DNA from 2 places in the Phyllobacterium sp. RCAM01083 genome. Region 1 is predicted to be linked to the other one. Evidence: riboswitches for the same ligand, from Rfam matches in the RefSeq annotation. Region 1 holds a riboswitch; the other holds the start of a gene.
What was found. A riboswitch is a leader RNA that binds a small molecule or an ion and turns the genes downstream of it on or off. The one in region 1 is predicted to bind S-adenosylmethionine.
Positions count from the first base shown of each region.

Region 2: linked by a shared signal. The riboswitch ahead of ACZ25R_RS20410 (homoserine O-succinyltransferase) and the one ahead of ACZ25R_RS18205 (O-succinylhomoserine sulfhydrylase) in region 1 are both predicted to bind S-adenosylmethionine.

Region 1 covers NZ_JBVFZN010000005.1:2,315,615-2,318,820, reverse strand. Annotated here, with positions in the region: gene ACZ25R_RS18205 (O-succinylhomoserine sulfhydrylase) at 123-1,310, opposite strand; SAM riboswitch at 1,373-1,452, opposite strand; gene ACZ25R_RS18200 (2'-deoxycytidine 5'-triphosphate deaminase) at 1,536-2,630, shown strand; gene ACZ25R_RS18195 (hypothetical protein) at 2,711-3,019, shown strand; tRNA gene ACZ25R_RS18190 (tRNA-Gly) at 3,121-3,194, shown strand.
Region 2 covers NZ_JBVFZN010000005.1:2,764,776-2,767,981, reverse strand. Annotated here, with positions in the region: gene glpD (glycerol-3-phosphate dehydrogenase) at 1-831, shown strand, start outside; gene ACZ25R_RS20410 (homoserine O-succinyltransferase) at 891-1,814, opposite strand; SAM riboswitch at 1,845-1,922, opposite strand; gene ACZ25R_RS20405 (glutathione S-transferase family protein) at 2,016-2,633, opposite strand; gene ACZ25R_RS20400 (dihydrodipicolinate synthase family protein) at 2,720-3,206, opposite strand, start outside.

The sequences.
Region 1 (3,206 bases):
TCAACCATTACAATACATAAAGATGATTAAATTTAATGTGAATAGCCAACATTCTGCAACGTTTATACTTAAATATACCGCTCCCGCACTGAAATTGGTTTCAGTGCGGGATTGGTTCTGTCTTACTTGGCTGCCTTGAGGGCAGCATCGAAATCCTCGATCAGATCGTCGGCATCTTCCAGGCCAACCGACAGGCGCAGCAGCCCGTCCGAAATGCCAAGTTCTGCACGTGCTTCATCTGTAAGGTTTTTGTGCGTGGTTGTCGCGGGGTGTGTGATGAGACTCTTCGAATCTCCAAGATTGTTGGAAATCCGCACCACTTCCAGTCCGTTCTCGCAATCAAAGGCCGCCTTCTTGCCGTCCTTGAGTTCGAAGGCCACGAGCGTGGAACCACCGGTCATCTGTTTGGCGATGATGTCCGCCTGTGGGTGATCCGCACGGCCGGGGTAAATAACCCTGGAAACTGCCGGATGATCCGCGAGGAAGTCGGCAATTTTCGCCGCACTTTCGGTTTGCTGGCGGACGCGGACGGGCAAGGTTTCAAGCCCCTTCAACATGATCCAGGAATTGAACGGGCTGAGGCCCGGGCCGGTGTGGCGGAAATATTCGTGGAGGTTTTCGTCAATCCACTTCTTGTCGGAAAGGATGACGCCGCCAAGACAGCGTCCCTGGCCTTCAATGTGCTTGGTGGCCGAATAGACGACGATGTGGGCGCCAAGTTCCAGCGGCTTCTGGAACAGCGGGGTCGCAAACACATTGTCGACGATCAGTTTGGCGCCGACGGAATTGGCGACCTTGGCCACGGCGGCAATATCGACGATCTCGAGGGTCGGATTGGTCGGGCTTTCCAGGAACAGCGCCTTGGTGTTCGGGCGGATGGCCTTTTCCCAGTTCTCGGCCTTGGAGCCGTCGATCAGGGTGAAGTCCACGCCATATTTGGGCAGGAGCGTCTCGATGATGTAGCGGCACGAGCCGAACAGGGCGCGCGCGGCCAGAACGTGGTCTCCGGCCTTGACCTGACACAGGATTGCCGCCGCAACCGCAGCCATTCCCGAAGCCGTTGCGCGCGCATCTTCCGCGCCCTCGAGCGCGCACATGCGCTTTTCGAACATATCGGTTGTCGGATTGGCGTAGCGCGAATAGATGAAGCCGGGTTCTTCGCCTTTGAAGCGGGATTCGGCGGCTTCCGCCGTGTCATAGACAAAGCCCTGAGTGAGGAAGAGGGCTTCCGATGTTTCACCGAAACCGGAGCGCAAGGTTCCGGCATGAACGAGTTGTGTCGCGGGGCGCAGCTTACGGGTTGTGGTCATCGTCTTCTCAATCTGCCAGAATCTGGCCAATAAAAAACCGGCCTTGCGGGAATCGCAAAAAGGCCGGACGAGACCGGGCCTCTTTTAGCAAATTGTTTAACGTGGCTGCAAGCCGGCCGGCCAAATCACCACGGGATAAAATTGCTTTAATCCTCTTGGCGGCTTGCGTCAATCGGGTGAGACGCTAAAGCTTTTGGGAAATTATATGAGGTTTCGGCGGTCGATATGAGTATACGTGAAGCGGGCATTCTGGCGGATAGCGGCATCAGGGCATTGCATCAGGCCGGTGCACTGAAAACCGAGCGTGATTTCGACGCTGATCAGATCCAGCCGGCCAGCCTGGACCTGCGCCTGGGCACGAAAGCCTATCGCGTACGGGCCAGTTTCATGCCGGGGCCCGGAACCCCCGTCATCAACAAGCTGGAAAAACTCAAGCTGCACGAGATCGACCTCAGTCACGGTGCCGTGCTGGAAACCGGCTGTGTCTATATCGTCCCGCTGCTGGAAAGCCTGGCGCTGCCTGCCGGGGTTTCCGCATCGGCCAATCCCAAGAGTTCGACCGGGCGTCTTGATATTTTCACCCGCGTCATCGTTGACGGGGCACAGGAATTCGACAAGGTGCCGGCGGGATATAATGGCCCCATCTATCTCGAAGTCAGCCCGCGTACCTTCCCGATTGTGGCGCGTGCAGGATCGCGTCTCTCCCAGATACGCTTCCGCACCGGACGGGCGCAGCTCGACGAGACGGAACTGACCGCACTGCATGCAAGCGAGACGCTCGTGGCGTCGGACACGCCGAACATATCGGGCGGCGGCATTGCCCTGTCCATCGACCTGACCGGCGATGCGAACGGCCTCGTCGGTTATCGCGGCAAGCACCACACGGGCGTGGTGGATGTTGACAAGCGCGGGGCGCATGACCTCTTCGATTTCTGGGAGCCGATCCATGATCGCGGCGCGCGCGAACTGGTGCTCGATCCCGATGAATTCTACATTCTCGTGTCGCGTGAAGCCGTGCATGTTCCTCCGCTTTATGCGGCGGAGATGACGCCGTTCGATCCGCTGGTCGGCGAATTCCGCGTGCACTATGCCGGGTTCTTCGATCCGGGTTTCGGGCACACCGCTGCAGGCGGAACCGGCAGCCGCGCGGTGCTTGAAGTGCGCAGCCACGAGGTGCCATTCATTCTCGAACATGGCCAGATCGTCGGCCGCCTGATCTATGAGCATATGCTGGAGCGGCCCAAGGCCCTTTATGGCACCGACCTCGGCTCGAACTATCAGGCGCAGGGCCTGAAACTCTCCAAACATTTCCGCTCGTGAACCGCGGTTGATTGACAAGACGCCGATTTGACGGCCTGGATGTATTCCTGGGATTTGTCATGCAGGATTGGAGGTTTGCGATGCCTCGGAAAACCGGCTCGAAACGGCGTGCAGCAGCTGTCGTGCTCGCCATTCTGACGTTCATTGCGCTGCTGCCGCTGTTGTCGGTCCTGGTGACCTATGCGATCGCCAATACGCTTGGCTGCACGGTGGATGAGAACAGCGTTCACCCGTGTCTGCTGGGCGGCATCGACATTGGCGATACGCTTTACACGATGGGTGTGCTGGGCTGGCTGATGATCCCGGCCGCGCCGCTTCTGCTGATTGCGGTGCTGGGCTGGATCGGCCTTGGCATTGTCGCTATCGCCGGCCGCATGCGCCGTAGCTGATATACACGCTGTTTGCAGGGTGATGTGCGAATCCGGTTGACTATCGATCCCGGCTGCTTTTCATTCCGGTTATCTGCCCCGAGGCAAGTCCGCGGGCATAGGCGGGTGTAGTTCAATGGTAGAACGGCAGCTTCCCAAGCTGCATACGAGGGTTCGATTCCCTTCACCCGCTCCATCCCTTGTTTGC
Region 2 (3,206 bases), 450 kb from region 1:
CTGGTGCAGGGCAGCCACATCGTGGTGCGCAAAAAGTTCGACGATCCGCGCGCCTATTTCTTCCAGAACACCGACGGACGCATCATCTTCGCCATTCCCTATGAGCAGGAATTCACGCTGATCGGCACGACGGACCAGGATTATCACGGCAATCCGGCCGAGGTGACGATCACCGCTGCGGAGACCGATTATCTCTGCGCGGCGGCCAGCGAATATTTTGCCGCACCGGTGCAGCGCGCCGATGTGGTGTGGAGCTATTCGGGGGTGCGCCCGCTCTATGATGACGGGGCCTCGAAGGCGCAGGAGGCGACGCGCGACTATGTGCTGAAAAGCGATGCGCCGGCGGGGCTGGCGCCGCTGATGAACATATTCGGCGGCAAGATCACCACCTACCGGCGGCTGGCGGAGCACATGCTGGAGAAGATCGAGGAGAAGCTCGGGGCCAGGGGCAAGCCATGGACGGCGGCCGGCACGCTGCCGGGCGGCGATTTCCCGGCGGACGGCTTTGCGGCGCAGCTGCAGCGGCTGCAAGCCGACTACCCCTTCCTCGAACCGCGCCATGCCTACCGGCTCGTACGGCTCTACGGCACGCGGGCCTGGGGGCTGTTGGGCACGGCGGCATCCCCCGCCGATCTCGGCGAGCATTTCGGCTGGGATCTCTACGCGGCGGAGGTGCGCTACCTCATCGCGCAGGAATGGGCGATGACCGCCCAGGATGTCCTGTGGCGGCGCACCAAGGTCGGCCTGCATGTCACCGGCGCAGAAACCGCCGCCCTCGAAACCTTCATGGCCAAAACCGTCCTGCGCCGAGCGGACACCGCGCCGGAATAGGCTCCACGCTGCCCTATCCAGCAGTGAAGGGCGGGCAGCCGTGCTGGCCCGGCCGTCGTTTATCGGGATTTTCCGATTGAACCGATATCAAAGGGTGTCGTTTGATAAATCTCGTTTATCCAGTTGGACAGGAGCAAATGCGCATGCGAGCGCCAGCGATTGGGCGGCCGCCTTGATGTGTCGTCATCGGGGAAATAGTTGAACGGCAGGTTGATCGGTACCCCGGCCTGAATATCGCGGAAATACTCATCGGCCAGCGAACCGGAATCATATTCGAGATGGTCGAGCACATAAAGGCGGCGATACCGCGGATCTTCGACAATGCAGGCTCCCTTCTCCTCCGAATGTGCCAGCAGCGTCAGTTCCGGCCGCGCAAGAATGTCCGCCGGCCGCACCTCGGCCCAGCGTGATATCGGAACGGCGAAATCGTCGGAAAAGCCGTTGAGATAGGGCGACGCTGTCTTCAGGATTCTCTGGCTGTAGACACCGAATGCTTTTTCGCCAAGCGCATGCTTCGGCACGCCGTGGAAATGATGAAGTGCCGCCATCGCTCCCCAGCAGACATTCATCGTCGAATGGACGTTGGTTTGCGTCCACTCCAGGATATCGCGCATTTCCGGCCAGTAGCTGACATCCTCGAACGGGATTGTCTCGACGGGGGTTCCGGTAATGATGAAACCGTCGAACGTGCGGTGCTGCGCCTTTTCCCATGTCTCATAAAAGGCGCTGAGATGGTCTTCGGGCGTATTCTTCGGCTTGTAGCTGCCGACGGTCACCAGCGAAAGTTCGATCTGCAGCGGCGAAGCGCCAAGCAGGCGCGCGATCTGCAATTCTGTCTTGATCTTGTTGGGCATCAGGTTCAGCAGCCCGATCTGGAGCGGGCGGATATCCTGACGGATAGCCACGGCTTCCGTCATCACGCGTACGCCCTCGCTTACCAAAGTATCGAAGGCGGGCAGTTTGTCAGGAATCTTGATAGGCATCACGGTCACCAAAAAAGCCGATAGATCGCTTCCGGTCCGCACGCGGCCCTTTAGCGAGTTTTTTAACGTGGCTGCAAGCCGGCCGGCCAAATCACCACGGGTTCTTCAATACTGGATGCTTGTGCAAATAGCTATCGGATTCAAATGCGGCGGGCTGTCGCTCGCCGCATGGGCCAGATGAGACAGTGTTTCACTGCCGTCTCAATCGTGCGTTTCACCGGAAAAAGCGGTCGCCTGCATCGATGGCCGCCGGCAATAGCCGGCATACCACGCGGCAAGGCGCGGGCGTCCTTCAGCAAACGGATAGATGTTGCGAAACGCGATCCAGTCGAGCGTTGTCGCCAGGGCGATCTCGCCGATGCGCGGCAGGCCCTCGAGGGATGCTTCGTTCTCGGCGAAATCGCAGGCCGCGATGATTTTCTGCAACTGGGCATCGCGCATGGTCGGCCAGCGCAGAGGCTCCGGCCGTCGCTCGGTTTCCCAGCGCACCACGATGCCGGAATCGGCAATGCCCTGCGCCGCCGCCTGCAGGCGCAGTGTTTCCCAGCGTGCATTCCCGCTTGGCGGGATGAGGGCGGAGCCACCGGGGAGGGTACTGAGATAGTCCGCTATCGCAACCGAATCGAACAGCGCAAAGCTGTCTTCGCCGATCAGCACCGGAACCTTTCCCAGCGGGTTGAGCGCATAGACCGCCTCATTGCGCCGGGTCGGGCTGGTTTCGTGGTGGATGACCTCGACACTGTCCGCCAGACCGATTTCGTGAATGGCGACCAGTATCTTGCGGGCGTAGGGCGAGTGTGTCTGGTAAAGCAGCTTCATGAGAATCCCGGATGATGGAGCGAGTCGGCACGGACAATCGCCCGGCAAGCCCGCGGGATCAAGGGGGCTCCAGCAGAAGCCGGATATCAGAGACCGTATAGCTGAAGCAGGCTCTTCATGCGGCTTGTGGCAAGTTCCGGCCTGTCGAGAACATTGGCCTGATCGGCCAGCCGGAAAATATCGGCATAGTGAACGATACCGCGTGCCGACTGCATGCCGGCGGGCATGGTGAAATGGCTCTGGTGACCATTGAGCCAGGCCAGGAAAACCACTCCCGCCTTGTAATACTGCGTCGGGGCTTCGAAGATTTTTCGGGAGAGCGGCACGGTAGGTTCGATCACCGCGCGGAAGGCCGTCGTCTCGCCCTTTGCCAGCAGCGCCAGTGCCTTCGAGGCCTGCGGCGCGACCGCATCGAAAATGCCGAGCAGGGCGTGGCTGTACCGTGCGCCGTCGCCTTCGATCAGTTCGGCATAATTGAAATCATCGCCGGTGAAGCACAGGACCCCCTCGGGCAGCCGGTTGCGCAGGGTGATTTCCCTGGTGTTGTCGAGCAGCGAAATCTTGATGCCTTCG